Regions from separate parts of the Yokenella regensburgei genome, predicted to be linked through region 1. Evidence: predicted binding sites of a transcription regulator. Region 1 holds the regulator's gene; each other region holds the start of a gene.
What was found. The regulator PhoB, encoded in region 1, activates phosphate uptake and scavenging genes when phosphate is short. The targets are predictions, from matches to a motif close to CTGTCATAAAACTGNCNNAT.
Positions count from the first base shown of each region.

Region 1 (4,924 bases):
TTGTCTTTCACTTTATCCGCAAGGATCTTGCCGTCTTCAGTACGCGCCAGCTCAACGCGCGGTGCCTGCAGGTTGCCATCGGGCTGGTTACGCGCCCGGTTCTGGCTCCAGAAGGCGCGATAGCCGGTGCCTTTCACCTCAAATTCCACCTCGGCCAGACACTCGGCGGTATCGCGGGTCATCAGATCGTTTTGCGACTGTGAGACGGTATTAAGACGCGGTGTTTCATGGTACAGCGCGAGGCAGATGGCATCGAGCAATGTGGTTTTTCCGGCCCCGGTCGGGCCGGTGATGGCAAACAGACCGTTGCTGGCGAACGGCTCGGCGGTGAAATCAATTTTCCATTCGCCTTTCAGCGAGTTGAGGTTTTTTAAGCGCAGGCTGAGGATTTTCATACGTTTTCCTCCCCGGAGAGGCTTTGCAGGGTATCGTCGAAAAGCTGGTGCAGGCGACCCTGCTGACCGTCGTCAAATTCTTCCAGTGCGAGGCGGCGGGCAAAGACCTCTTCAACTTTGAGTTCACTCAGGGTTTCGCGCTGTTCGCCTGCGATAATGCGCTCCCGCTGCTCGCGGCTGCGGCGGATCAGCAGGACCTCAACCGCAAGTGCCTCCGTCTGGGCCTGAATTTTACGCTGCAGGTCGTGCAGGTACTCTTCGCTGTTGATTTCGATATCAAGCCAAGTGACGGCTTCCGACGTTTCTGGCCAGCGGGCGAGCTGATCGCTGACGCTGGCGAAATCACCTTTCAGCACCGCCAGCGGTTGGGTGACCGGCACGTCAAGGGTCTCGACGCTGGCAAGTTTACCTGCGTCGAAGTTCACCAGATGCACGCTTTTGCTTTTACCGGTTTCGTCGAAGCTCAGCGCAATCGGTGAGCCGCAGTAGCGAATGTGCTCGCTGCCGCCAATTTTCTGCGCCCGGTGAATATGTCCGAGGGCGATGTAGTCCGCCGGTGGGAAGTTCTGCGCCGGGAAGGCATCGAGAGTGCCTATATAGATGTCGCGTACCGCGTCACTTTTGCTGGCACCGACGGTGGTCAGGTGGCCGCTGGCAATAATCGGCAGCGTGCGGTCGCCGCGCAGCACAACCGCAGCCTCATATTGTTGCTGGTAGTAATCGGTGATTGCGGCAAGCAACGTGTGCTGTTTTTCCTGGGCAGAATGCCCGGCCTGGCTCACGACCACATCGCGCGGGCGCAGGAACGGCACCGGGCAGAGAATGGCCCCCACGCTGCCGTCGCGGCGGATAAGCTCACAGGGTGGACAGCCCGCGCTTGCGACAACGGTCGTATTAAGGAAGGCGAGAATATCGCGTGATTCATTGAGCGTGGCGACGGAATCATGGTTACCCGCCAGCACCACCAGGTGACAGCCGGTTTGCTGTAGCTTGACGACAAAACGGTTGTACAGCTCGCGGGCGTAGCTTGGCGGCGAACCGGTATCAAAGATGTCACCTGCCACAATAATGGCATCCACCTCACGGGCTTCGGCCGTTTGCAGCAGCCAGTCGAGGAAGGCCTCGTGTTCTGGAGCCCGGCTCTTGCTGTAAAAGTTCTGGCCCAGATGCCAGTCAGAGGTATGAATGATGCGCATAGCGGTTCCGTAGCAAAAAAAGCATAAAGGAGATTATAAACATTCAGATACGGTGGGGTCGATGGCTGTCATAAAGCCTCCGCAGAGGTATCATCTGTCGGTCATCTTTTTCATAAATCTGTCACAAATCTGACGCATAATGGCGCCGCACTCTATAATTGCTACTAAAAAATCACAGGGTAAATAATGGCGAGACGAATTCTGGTCGTTGAAGATGAGGCTCCAATCCGCGAAATGGTGTGCTTCGTTCTGGAGCAAAATGGCTTTCAACCCGTTGAAGCAGAAGATTATGACAGTGCCGTGAATCAACTCAATGAGCCCTGGCCAGATCTGATTCTGCTCGACTGGATGTTGCCGGGTGGTTCGGGGTTACAGTTCATCAAACATATCAAGCGTGAAGCCATGACGCGTGATATTCCGGTGATGATGCTGACCGCGCGCGGGGAAGAAGAGGATCGTGTGCGGGGGCTGGAAACCGGAGCGGATGACTACATTACCAAACCGTTCTCGCCGAAAGAGTTAGTCGCCCGAATTAAAGCCGTGATGCGCCGCATTTCACCGATGGCGGTGGAAGAGGTAATTGAGATGCAGGGGCTGAGCCTCGATCCCACTTCGCATCGCGTCATGACCGGTGAAAATCCGCTGGACATGGGGCCGACAGAATTTAAGTTATTACACTTCTTTATGACGCATCCCGAGCGTGTTTATAGCCGCGAACAACTGCTGAACCACGTCTGGGGAACGAACGTGTATGTCGAAGACAGAACGGTTGATGTGCATATTCGCCGCCTGCGTAAGGCGCTGGAGCACAGCGGCCACGACCGTATGGTGCAAACTGTACGCGGTACGGGATATCGTTTTTCTGCCCGTTTCTAAAATTTGACAGGAGTATGACCCGTGCTGGAACGGCTGTCATGGAGAAGGCTGGCGCTTGAGCTTTGCTTATGTTGTATCCCAGCCTTTATTCTCGGGGCATTTTTTGGTTATTTGCCGTGGTTTTTACTGGCGGCGGTAACCGGGCTGCTTATCTGGCATTTCTGGAATTTATTACGTCTTTCCTGGTGGTTATGGGTTGATCGCAGCATGACGCCGCCGCCGGGACGAGGCAGCTGGGAGCCACTGCTGTACGGTCTGCATCAGATGCAGATGCGTAACAAAAAACGTCGCCGTGAGCTGGGGAGTCTGATCAAGCGCTTTCGTAGCGGTGCCGAGTCGCTGCCGGATGCGGTGGTACTGACCAACGGAGAAGGCGCTATCTTCTGGTGTAACGGACTGGCCCAACAGCTGCTGGGGCTGCGCTGGCCGGACGATAACGGACAAAATATCCTCAACCTGCTGCGCTATCCGGAATTTGCTCAGCACCTCAAACATCGTGATTTCTCAAAGCCGTTGAATCTGGTTCTGAATAATGGTCGTCATCTGGAAATTCGCGTGATGCCGTACAGCGAGCATCAGTGGCTGATGGTGGCGCGTGACGTGACCCAGATGCACCAGCTGGAAGGTGCGCGGCGCAACTTCTTTGCCAACGTCAGCCATGAGCTGCGTACACCGTTGACCGTATTACAGGGCTATCTGGAGATGATGCAGGAGCAAACGCTGGAAGGTGCAACGCGTGAAAAAGCGCTGCATACCATGCGTGAACAGACTCACCGGATGGAAGGGTTGGTTAAACAACTGCTGACTCTGTCAAAAATTGAAGCGGCACCGATGATGGCGCTGAGCGATCGTATTGATATGCCGATGATGCTGCGGGTGGTGGAGCGCGAAGCCCAGACCCTCAGTCAGAAAAAGCATACGCTGCATTTTGAGATTGATGATTCCCTGCGGGTGATGGGCAACGACGAGCAGCTGCGTAGCGCGGTATCCAACCTGGTGTATAACGCTATCAATCACACGCCTCCGGGCACGGAGATAACCGTGCGCTGGCAACGGGCACCGCACGGCGCGCTGTTTAGCGTGGAGGACAACGGCCCGGGGATTGCGCCGGAGCACATTCCGCGCCTGACCGAGCGCTTCTACCGTGTTGATAAGGCGCGTTCGCGGCAAACCGGGGGCAGCGGTCTGGGGCTGGCGATAGTGAAACATGCGGTAAATCATCACGACAGTCGCCTGGAAATTGAAAGTACCCTGGGCAAGGGGACGCGTTTTAGCTTCCTGCTTCCGGAACGTTTAATTGCCAAAAACAGCGCCTGAATCGACGCTTGTCAGGTTAACTTTCCACAGACCAGCTTCGGCTGGTCTGTTTGCTTTGCAGTTCATTTTTTAGCGCTGTATTTATGAACGTCTGATTGTTTTTTGTTCGCATGATTAGCCACATGTTTTTTGTAAAACTGGTAGATAATCCCATTGCGAAAATTAGTATTAGCATAATCATCTGGTTTTACGATCCCTCCTTGCTTTAAAACGTTATAAGCGTTTAAATTGCGCCTCATGCTGGTTTATCCCAACTGCATTCGCGTAGTAATACCAAAAACAATGCTTCGCTACGCGTATCCGGGAGAATATCCCGCTGAGTCAGCTGACCTTACCGCTGTATCATCCCGTCAGGGTGAACGCGAATTTATTCTATACCCCAAATAATTCGAGTTGCAGGAAGGCGGCGACGCAGTGAATCCCCAGGAGCTTACACAGGTAAGTGACTGGGGTGAGCGAGGAAAGCCAACGCACATGCGACTTGAAGTATGACGGGTATAATGACAACACCACATCCACAGGCAGTTAGAACGATATGACCCATCAGTTAAAATCTCGCGACATCATCGCACTGGGCTTTATGACCTTTGCGTTGTTTGTTGGCGCCGGTAACATCATTTTCCCTCCAATGGTTGGCTTGCAGGCCGGCGAACACGTCTGGACCGCTGCGTTCGGCTTCCTGATCACCGCCGTAGGCCTACCGGTGCTGACCGTTGTCGCCCTGGCAAAAGTGGGTGGTGGTGTCGACAGCCTGAGCACGCCTATCGGTAAAGTGGCCGGTATTCTGTTAGCGACCGTCTGCTACCTGGCCGTTGGCCCGCTGTTCGCGACGCCGCGTACCGCGACCGTTTCTTTTGAAGTGGGGATTGCGCCGCTGACCGGTGATGGCGCGATGCCACTGTTCATCTATAGCGTTATCTACTTTGCGCTGGTGATGCTGGTTTCTCTCTATCCGGGCAAACTGCTGGATACCGTGGGTAACTTCCTGGCACCGCTGAAAATTATTGCGCTGGTGATCCTGTCTGTTGCTGCGGTTGTCTGGCCTGCTGGCCCTATCAGCCACGCGCTGGAGGCTTACCAGACAGCTCCGTTCTCTAACGGCTTCGTCAACGGCTATCTGACCATGGATACGCTGGGTGC
Region 1 covers NZ_RBIZ01000007.1:104,046-108,969, forward strand. Annotated here, with positions in the region: gene sbcC (exonuclease subunit SbcC) at 1-395, opposite strand, end outside; gene sbcD (exonuclease subunit SbcD) at 392-1,591, opposite strand; gene phoB (phosphate response regulator transcription factor PhoB) at 1,778-2,467, shown strand; gene phoR (phosphate regulon sensor histidine kinase PhoR) at 2,489-3,784, shown strand; gene brnQ (branched-chain amino acid transporter carrier protein BrnQ) at 4,320-4,924, shown strand, end outside.

Region 2 (4,924 bases), on a different contig from region 1:
AGGCGGAAAGGTCGAGGCCGGCAAAGCCTTCACGGTAGATTTTGTAGATGAGGGTGGTCGTAGCCTGCACCGGGCCGCCCGCCGTCGCCGCATCAATCACCGGGAAGGTATCGAAGAAGGCGTACACCAGGTTGACCACCAGCAGGAAGAAGCTCACCGGTGCTATCAGCGGTAGCGCGAGTTTGAAGAAACGACGCACCGGGCCCGCGCCGTCGATCGCCGCGGCTTCGACTAAAGAACGTGGGATAGACTGCAGCGCAGCAAAGAAAAACAGGAAGTTGTAACTAATCTGCTTCCATACCGAAGCAAACACCACGAGGAACATCGCCTGACCGCTGTTCTGCGCGTGGTTCCAGTCGTAACCGATCCCCGCCAGCGCATGGGTAATCAGCCCGCGCCCCGGATTAAAGAGGAAGATCCACAGCACCGCCGCTACGGCAGGTGCCACCGCGTAAGGCAGCAGCATCAGCGTCTGGTACAAACGGCTGCCGCGCACCACGTAATCCACCAGCGCGGCGAAGAATAGCGAAACCAGCAGACCGCTGATGGTCACCATGGCGCTGAATTTGATGGTCGTCCAGAACGAGTCCAGGTAGTAGCTATCATGGAACAGCGCAATGAAGTTATCCAGGCCGACAAACTGGCTGGAAAGCCCAAACGGATCGACGCTTTGCAGCGAGTACCACAGCGCCTCGCCCGCAGGCCAGATAAAGAAAATGACGGTGATAAGCAGCTGCGGCGCTACCAGCAGGTAAGGCAGCCAGCGGGAGCGAAACACCGGACGGGATGATGACATAGTTAAACTCTGAGTTAGTTTCCCCTCACCCCGGCCCTCTCCCCAAAGGGGCGAGGGAGAAAGACGGCTCTGAACAGTTCCCTCTCCCCTATGGGGAGAGGGTTAGGGTGAGGGGTCAGCCAATGATTACGATTTAGTCGACTGCTCGAAACGCCGCAGCAGCTGATTACCGCGTTCAACCGCCGCATCCAGCGCCTGCTGAGGGGTTTTCTTCCCGGTCCAGACGCTTTCCAGCTCTTCATCCACCACGGTACGGATCTGCGGCATATTGCCCAGACGCAGACCTTTGGTGAACGGCAACGGCGGCTTGTTCAGCATCTGACGGGTCGCGATATCCGCACCCGGGTTTTTATCGTAGAAGCCCTGCTGACGGGTCAGGTCATAAGCGGCTTTAGTGATAGGCAGGTAGCCGGTTTTCTGGTGCCATTCAGCGGCAATTTCCGGTTTCGCCAGGAATTCGAGGAACTTCGCGACACCGTTATAGGTAGCTTTGTCTTTCCCCTGCATCACCCACAGGCTGGCACCGCCGATGATGGCGTTCTGCGGCGCACCCTTCACGTCAGCATCGTAGGGCATCATGCCCACACCGTAGTTGAATTTGGCGTACTGACGAATGTCCGCCAGCGAACCTGAGGAAGCGGTGGTAATGGCGCAGTCGCCGTTGTAGAACTTCTCGGTCGATTCGTCTTTACGACCGAAGTAGCTGAAATCGCCCTTCTTGTTCATCGCCTCCAGCAGTGCGATATGCTTCACCTGCTCCGGCTTGTTGAACTCCAGCACCGCGTCGGTACCGTCAAAACCGTTATTTTTGGTTGCTACCGGCAGCCCATTCCAGGCGCTGAAGTTTTCAATCTGGATCCAGCCCTGCCAGCCGCTGGCGTAGCCGCACTTCATCCCTGCCGCTTTCAGCTTCTCGGTATAAGCCGCCAGATCCTGCCAGGTTTTCGGCGGCTGCTCCGGATCTAAACCGGCTTTCCTGAAGGCATCTTTGTTGTAGTACAGCACCGGGGTGGAGCTGTTGAACGGCTGGGACAGCAGGTGCCCGGTTTTGGAGTCGGTGTAGTAACCGGCAACGGTCGGGACAAACTGCGACTCGTCAAATTTGATGTTGGCGTCGCTGAAGACTTCGTACACCGGCTTGATGGCTTTCGACGCCATCATGGTTGCAGTGCCCACTTCGTACACCTGCAGCAGCGCCGGGGCGTTACCGGTACGGAAGGCAGCGATACCTGCGCTCAGGCTCTGCTCGTAGTTGCCTTTATAAACCGGCACAATTTTGTAATCCGGATTTTCCTGGTTGAAACGTTGCGCCAGGGAGTCGACCTCTTTCCCGAGCTCGCCCTCCATAGAATGCCAGAATGGAATGGTGGTTGCCGCCAGCGCCTGACCAGCAAATGCCAGGCTCAGTGCCAGTCCTAAAGCTGTGTGTCGTAACGATGTCATTCGGTTATCTCTCTTGTTGTGCCGGATGCGCGAAATCACGCGTTTTATGCTCGCGAGGTAACATGACATGCTCGAATGACAGAAAAATAACTGTTTGTTTACAGAATCATGACAACAATACGTCAGAGGGATGATGGTAATGTGAAGGGAGTTGTTAAAAATGCCGGGTGCGGTCTCCAGCCCTCTCCCACAGGAAGAGGGCTGGTAAAAAATTTATCCGCCTAAATAAGCGCTCCGCACCGCTTCGTTCGCCAGCAACGCATCACCGGTGTCTTCCAGCACCACGTGACCATTCTCCAGCACGTAGCCACGGTCAGCGAGCTTCAGCGCCTGGTTGGCGTTCTGCTCAACGAGGAAAATCGTCATCCCTTGCTTACGCAGTTGTTCGATGGTGTCGAAAATCTGCTGGATGATGATCGGTGCCAGCCCCAGCGACGGCTCATCAAGCAGCAGCAGGCGCGGCTGGCTCATCAATGCACGGCCAATCGCCAGCATCTGCTGCTCCCCACCGGACATAGTGCCCGCCCGTTGAATACGGCGTTCGTGCAGACGCGGGAACAGCTCATACACCCACTTAATGCGTTCATGATACTGCTCGCGATCGGCAAAAAATCCGCCCATCGCCAGGTTCTCTTCGACCGTCATCCGCGAGAACACGCGACGCCCTTCAGGGACAATCGCCACCGCCTCACGCATGATTTTCGCCGTCTGCCAGTCGGTAATGTCTTTACCGTCGAAGACGATTTTCCCGCTGGTGGCTCGCGGGTCGCCGCAAAGCGTACCGAGCAGCGTGGTTTTCCCGGCGCCGTTGGCGCCGATAAGAGTGACGATTTCGCCCTGATTGATATGCAGGCTGACGTTGTGCAGCGCCTGAATCTTACCGTAGTGAGCGCTGACGCCGTCAAAGGACAACATGACTTTTTCCATCTTATGCTTCACCTAAATAAGCGCGGATCACGTCCGGGTTATGACGAATTTCCTCTGGAGTACCGTTAGCCAGCGGGGTGCCCTGATTCACCACGTAGATGCGATCGGAGATCCCCATCACCAGCTTCATGTCGTGCTCAATCAGCAGAATGGTGGTGTTGTGATGGCTACGAAGCTCAACGATAAGCTCATCCAGCTCTTTGGTCTCTTTCGGGTTAAGACCGGCGGCCGGTTCGTCGAGCATCAGGATTTCTGGCTGCGTTACCATGCAGCGGGCAATCTCAAGGCGGCGCTGATCGCCATAGGCGAGGTTGCTCGCCTGACGGTTAGCGTGCTCCAGCAGGCCAATACGCTCAAGCCAGGTGGCAGCGCGATCGAGGGCTTCGCTTTGCGCACGGCGAAACGCCGGGGTTTTCAGCAGGCCGGAGAAGACACCGCTCTTGAGCTGCTGATGTTGCGCCACCAGCAGATTCTCAATCACCGTCATTTCGCGGAACAGGCGCACGTGCTGGAAGGTACGCACAACGCCCATGCGGGCAATCTGCTGACCCGGCAGCCCTTCGAGATGCTGGTCGCGCAGCATAATGCTGCCGCCGGTCGGTTTGTAGAACCCGGTCAGGCAGTTAAACACGGTGGTTTTGCCCGCGCCGTTTGGGCCAATCAGCGAGACGATTTCCTGCGCCTTAAGCTCCAGTGAGACGTTGTTGACCGCCAGCAGGCCGCCAAAGCGCATCATCAGACCGTTAACGGATAAAATAGGCTGACTCATGCCTGCTCTCCTTTGGCTTTCCCGTTTTTCAGCTTCAGCTGCACACGGGTCATCGGCAACAGCCCCTGCGGACGCCAGATCATCATCAGCACCATCAAACCACCCAGCATCAGCATGCTGTATTCATTGAAGTCACGCATCAGCTCACGCGATACCACCAGCAGAATCGCCGCGAGGATCACCGCGAACTGCGAGCCCATACCGCCCAGCACCACAATCGCCAGCACGAAGGCAGATTCAGCGAAGGTGAAGGATTCCGGGCTGACAAAGCCCTGGCGCGCGGCAAACAGCGTTCCGGCGAAACCGGCAAACGCGGCGCTGATAGTGAACGCCGTCAGCTTAATGCGCGTTGGGCTTAAGCCCAGCGAGCGGCAGGCGATTTCATCTTCACGCAGCGCTTCCCACGCGCGGCCAAGCGGCATACGCAGCAGGCGGTTAATCACGAAGAGACTCAGCACGACCAGCAGCAGCGCAACCAGGTAGAGGAAAATCACCCGGTCCGACGGGTCGTATTTCACGCCAAAGAAATTGCTGAAGGTGTCCCAGCCGCCTTCACGGGCGCTGCGGCTGAACTCAAGGCCGAAGAAGGTCGGTTTCGGGATCTGGCTGATGCCGTTCGGACCGCCGGTCACTTCGGTATTGTTCAGCAGCAGGATACGGACGATTTCGCCGAAGCCCAGCGTCACAATCGCCAGATAGTCACCACGCAGGCGCAGCACCGGGAAACCGAGCAGGAAACCGGCCGCCGCTGAAACCAGCCCTGCCAACGGCAGGCAGGTCCAGAAGCCCAGCCCGTAATAGTGGTTGAGCAGCGCAAAGGTGTACGCGCCGATGGCATAGAAACCACCGTAGCCCAGCACCAGCAGGCCAGAAAGCCCGACCACCACGTTTAGCCCCAGGCCGAGGATAATGTAGATCATCGTCAGGGTGGCGATATCAACGGTACCGCGCGAAACCATAAACGGCCACGCCACCGCAATCACCAGCAG
Region 2 covers NZ_RBIZ01000006.1:94,534-99,457, forward strand. Annotated here, with positions in the region: gene ugpA (sn-glycerol-3-phosphate ABC transporter permease UgpA) at 1-796, opposite strand, end outside; gene ugpB (sn-glycerol-3-phosphate ABC transporter substrate-binding protein UgpB) at 923-2,239, opposite strand; gene livF (high-affinity branched-chain amino acid ABC transporter ATP-binding protein LivF) at 2,453-3,166, opposite strand; gene livG (high-affinity branched-chain amino acid ABC transporter ATP-binding protein LivG) at 3,168-3,935, opposite strand; gene livM (branched chain amino acid ABC transporter permease LivM) at 3,932-4,924, opposite strand, start outside.
Region 2: ugpB (sn-glycerol-3-phosphate ABC transporter substrate-binding protein UgpB) is a predicted target of PhoB. The motif match lies at 2,357-2,376, and genes of this name have one in related genera.

Region 3 (4,924 bases), on a different contig from region 1:
TTACATGACCTATAACGAATTCTTCCGCGAACGCCAGCAGGCACGCTACGGCGGCGACGGAAAAGGCGGTATGCGCTGTTGCTAAAGGAGAGAACATGACACCTGTTGCAGTCACCCTACTCACCGGCTTTCTCGGCGCCGGGAAGACCACCCTGCTGCGCCATATCCTCAATGAGCAGCATGGCTTCAAAATTGCCGTCATCGAAAATGAGTTCGGCGAAGTCTCTGTCGACGACCAGCTGATTGGCGATCGCGCCACGCAGATCAAAACCCTGACCAACGGCTGTATCTGCTGTAGCCGTTCTAACGAACTGGAAGACGCGCTGCTGGACCTGCTCGACAGCCTCGACCGTGGTGAAATCACCTTCGACCGGCTGGTGATTGAGTGCACCGGCATGGCCGATCCGGGCCCGATTATTCAGACTTTTTTCTCCCACGAAATCCTCTGCCAGCGCTACCTCCTCGACGGCGTCATTGCGCTGGTCGATGCCGCCCATGCGGATCAGCAAATGAATCAGTTCACCCTCGCCCAGTCGCAGGTGGGCTACGCGGACCGCATTCTGCTGACCAAAACCGACGTTGCAGGTGAAGCCGCCCAGCTTCGTGAACGCCTGGCGCGCATCAACGCCCGTGCGCCAATTTACACCGTCACGCACGGCGATATTGACCTCGGCCTGCTGTTTAATACCAACGGCTTTATGCTGGAAGAGAAAGTCACCACCGCGCCGCGCTTCCACTTCATGGCCGACAAACAAAACGACGTCAGCTCGATTGTCGTCGAACTGAACTACCCGGTGGATATCAGCGACGTTTCGCGAGTGATGGAGAACCTGCTGCTATCATTTGCCGAGAAGCTGCTGCGCTACAAAGGGATGCTGTGGATTGACGGCGAACCGAACCGCCTGCTGTTCCAGGGCGTTCAGCGCCTGTACAGCGCCGACTGGGACCGCCCGTGGGGCGAAGAAACACCGCACAGCACGCTGGTGTTTATCGGCGTTCAGTTGCCGGAAGAAGAGATCCGCGCAGCGTTCGCCGGATTGAAAAAATAGTACCGTAACTATCCCCTCTCCCAAAGGGAGAGGGATTCAGACCGCACTGACCATCCCCTCTCCCGGAGGGAGAGGGGATGGGTGAGGGGAGCAGACCGCACAACGCTTACATCACCGCTTCAGGCAGCGTCACCACCCACAGCTCACTCTCAGATTCGGGTTTCTCCAGCGGCTTCACGCCGATGCTCGTCGCCACAACCTTATCGTCCACCGTCAGCTCACCCTGCTCGTTCAGGCGGTAATCCTTCAGCTTTTTCCCTGCGACAGGATCTTTCAGCACCGTCTTCACGCCAAAGTCATTATCGTTGGCCACCGCCAGAGTTTTACCATCAATCAGCGCCAGCCCTTCGGCTTTCTCCTGCTGCCAGCCGAGCTTACGCAAATCCACCACCAGCGATTTTTCCGCCAGCATGACGCCGCGTTTCGCCAGTTTTTCCGCATCATCAAACTCCGGATACTTCCCGGTTTTGTCGAATGCCGCCAGATCGCTCGCCTTGCTCAAATCCACTTTGTAGATGTTATTTCGCATCGCCCCGTCTTTATCGCCACCCTGCTCAATCAGCAAAATATGCTGATTATCGAGCGCCACGATATCGCCAATTTTGGCATCGCTGTTTTTGCTGTACGCCGCCGCATCTATCGGGTAACCGTACATCGCCGTTTTCCCCGTCGCCGGGTCGAAGCTCACCAGGCGGGTAAACAGCGCCTGCTTCTTGCTTTTACCGTCGATATCGAGCGTGCTCTGTACCGCCGCAATAATCCGCCCGTCCGGCATGCGGGTCAGCCCCTCAAAGCCACGGTTTGGCTGACGCCATTTGATAACGTTCGGCAAACCATCGGCGATAGACTTCTCGCCGTTTTCGGCCTGCGGCCCGTGCATGGCGAGGATCTTTCCACTGCGGTCGACGTTCACCAGGAACGGACCATATTCATCGCAAAGCCAGTAACCGCCTTTACCATCCGGGGTAATACCTTCGGTATCCAGCCCACGGTTATCCCCTTTCAGCACCTTCATGCTGTCGCTGAGCGCCACTTCATTGGTGGAGCCAATGACGTCGCTTTCAAGCGGCAGGCCGTTGATGTTGCCCTTCGCATCGTGCAGCGGCACGGCGTTTGTCGCCTGCGCTTTACCGTTTTCCAGCCGAATAGTCATCATCTGCGGAGTAAACTCGGGCACCACGAAGATCTTCGCCTCGCGCTTGCCCACGTTCGGTGAATCGGCGTTCGGCCCGCGATCGGTCACGGTGGCAAACGTCAGGGCATCGCCCTCTTTGCCGGTAAACAGCAGCCCGGAGCCAATTCCCACCGGCAACCCGTTCAGGAAAGCGCTGGAGAATGCACCGCGATAAGGAATGTTTGAGCCTTCCGGAAAGCTCACGATATAGCGCTCGGCGTGAGGTTCCGCCGCCAGCGCAGAGAAAGAGAGAGTACAGCCGATAACCAGAGGGATTATTTTGATTTTCATGTGGTTAGTATCCTTTGCAAGAGCAGGACACTATAAAGAGAGTGGATGTCAGAAAAATGACACTCGTCGCGATATCTTTCCGATAAGTGATTCATCCAACAGTAATTCCCCTCGAAACTGGCATGCTATGCACAACATCATCGTTAAGGGAACAACGTGAAAAACTACAAAGTCATAACGCCACTTTTTCCGACTTATGCACAGGCGCAGGCCATGATGAAAGCCTCTGCAGGCTACCCCGCTAAGTCGGTACGAAATATGATCACCGCGATCCATGAGCAAACCGGCACACCGCAAAAACCCGTCGACTGGTCGGAGCCAGACAAATGGATCATTGAGCGCCTGACCGGTGAGGACGCAGAGCTCGCGCACCGCATCTGGCAAACCGATAACCACATCCTCAACCCTCGCCACAGCTACGGCTGCTATCTGTTCCTCAACAACGAGCAGTTTAAGCTGATGGAAGAGAGCAGCGACGGGCTCTGGCAGGCCACCGAGCGGGGCAATCAATTCCTCAACGCTGATGAGTCAACGTGGCGCTGGCTCGACGATCAGGAAGGCATGTTGCAGCTACTGGAGCTGCTCGCCAGCCGTGAGATGTCAAAACGCGCCGATTTATTGCCGGAATGGCAGGCCTTCCTCCACCAGCATTCAAAGTTTGCTTCCGCCAGCTCCATCAAAAGCACGCTCTACTCGCGGCTCTACAATCTTATCGACAGGCACATGGTCGATCGCGACGGCATGAGCTACAGCATTACCGATACCGGCCGTGCCTGGTTGAGTAAAGCCCTGCCAGCGCGGAAAACCGACCCGCGCAAAGAGCTGCTCGATGCGGTCAAACGCTATAACCAGCAGCAAAAAGAGCTGCTGCGTGAGCAAATCAGCACCATGAATCCGTATAAGTTTGAACACTTAGTGGGTCAGCTTCTGGAAGCAATGGGCTACGAACAAGTTGAAGTCACCAAAGCCTCCGGTGACAAGGGCGTGGACGTTGTCGGCAAGGTGCAGGTGGGCATCACCACCATCACCGAAGTAGTACAGGTGAAGCGGATGCAGAACACCGTCAACCGCCCGCTTATCGACCAGCTGCGCGGTGCGCTACCGTACCATAAGGCCATTCGCGGTACGCTCATCACCACCGGCAGATTTGCCACCAGCTGCGCCGAAGCCGCGCTGTTCCCGGGAGCCGCGCCGATCACCCTGATCGACGGCGATCGCCTGCTCGAACTGCTGATTGAAAACAACGTCGGTATTCGCCGCAGCAATGCCGTTGAGCTGCTGGACGTCGACCTGCAGCTGTTTGATGAGCTGGAGATCGAACAGTAACCCGTTAGCCGGTATTCATCCCGTTACCGGAAGGGATGAATGCCGTGCGAAGTCGGAATGACGCTGTATAATCACCCTATTTTGTAACCGCTTTTGGTAACTTTCATGACTAACACAAATTTCTCGCAAACGGCGGCCTTCATCTGGGCCGTTGCCGATCTGCTGCGCGGCGACTTCAAACAATCTCAGTACGGCCGCGTGATCCTGCCTTTCACCCTGCTGCGTCGTCTGGAATGCGTGTTGGCAGAAAGCAAAGACGCGGTAGTGGCTAAAGCACAGGAACTCAAAACCAGCCCGCTGCCGGAAGAAGCCAAAGAAAAGTTTCTGCTGCGCGCCACCAACTCCCTGTCGTTCTACAACACCTCGCCAATGGATCTCGGCAAAATGGGACAGAACGACATCAGCGCCAACCTGGAAAACTACATTCAAAGCTTTTCAAAAGATGCGCGCGAGATCTTCGAGCACTTTAAATTCAGCGAGTTTATCGGTCTGCTGGACGACGCTAACCTGCTGTATAAGGTCGTTAAAAAGTTCGCCACCACCGATCTCAGCCCGGAGGCCATTTCCAACTATGAAATGGGGCTGGTGTTTGAAGAGCTGATCCGCCGCTTCGCGGAAAGTTCTAACGAAACCGCCGGGGAGCACTTTACCCCACGCGATATTGTGCGCTTGACCACCTCTCTGGTGTTTATGGAAGATGACGATGCCCTGACCAAAGAAGGGATCATCCGTACCATTTACGACCCGACCGCGGGTACCGGCGGCTTCCTCTCCGCCGGGATGGAATACGTTCATGAACTGAACCCGAAAGCCGTGATGCGCGCGTTTGGTCAGGAGCTGAACCCGGAGTCCTACGCCATCTGTAAAGCCGACATGCTGATCAAAGGCCAGGACGTCAGCCGTATTAAGCTGGGCAACACTCTCTCTAACGATCAGCTTCCGGCTGACCAGTTCGACTACATGCTCTCTAACCCGCCGTTTGGCGTCGACTGGAAAAAGATCGAGGGTGACATTAACGATGAGCACCTGCAGAAAGGCTTTAACGGCCGTTTTGGCCCCGGCCTGCCGCGTGTTTCCGACGGTT
Region 3 covers NZ_RBIZ01000005.1:380,678-385,601, reverse strand. Annotated here, with positions in the region: gene C7387_RS16875 (YbdD/YjiX family protein) at 1-85, shown strand, start outside; gene yjiA (GTPase) at 96-1,049, shown strand; gene C7387_RS16865 (esterase-like activity of phytase family protein) at 1,156-2,514, opposite strand; gene C7387_RS16860 (restriction endonuclease) at 2,671-3,840, shown strand; gene C7387_RS16855 (type I restriction-modification system subunit M) at 3,946-4,924, shown strand, end outside.
Region 3: C7387_RS16865 (esterase-like activity of phytase family protein) is a predicted target of PhoB. The motif match lies at 2,560-2,579, and genes of this name have one in related genera.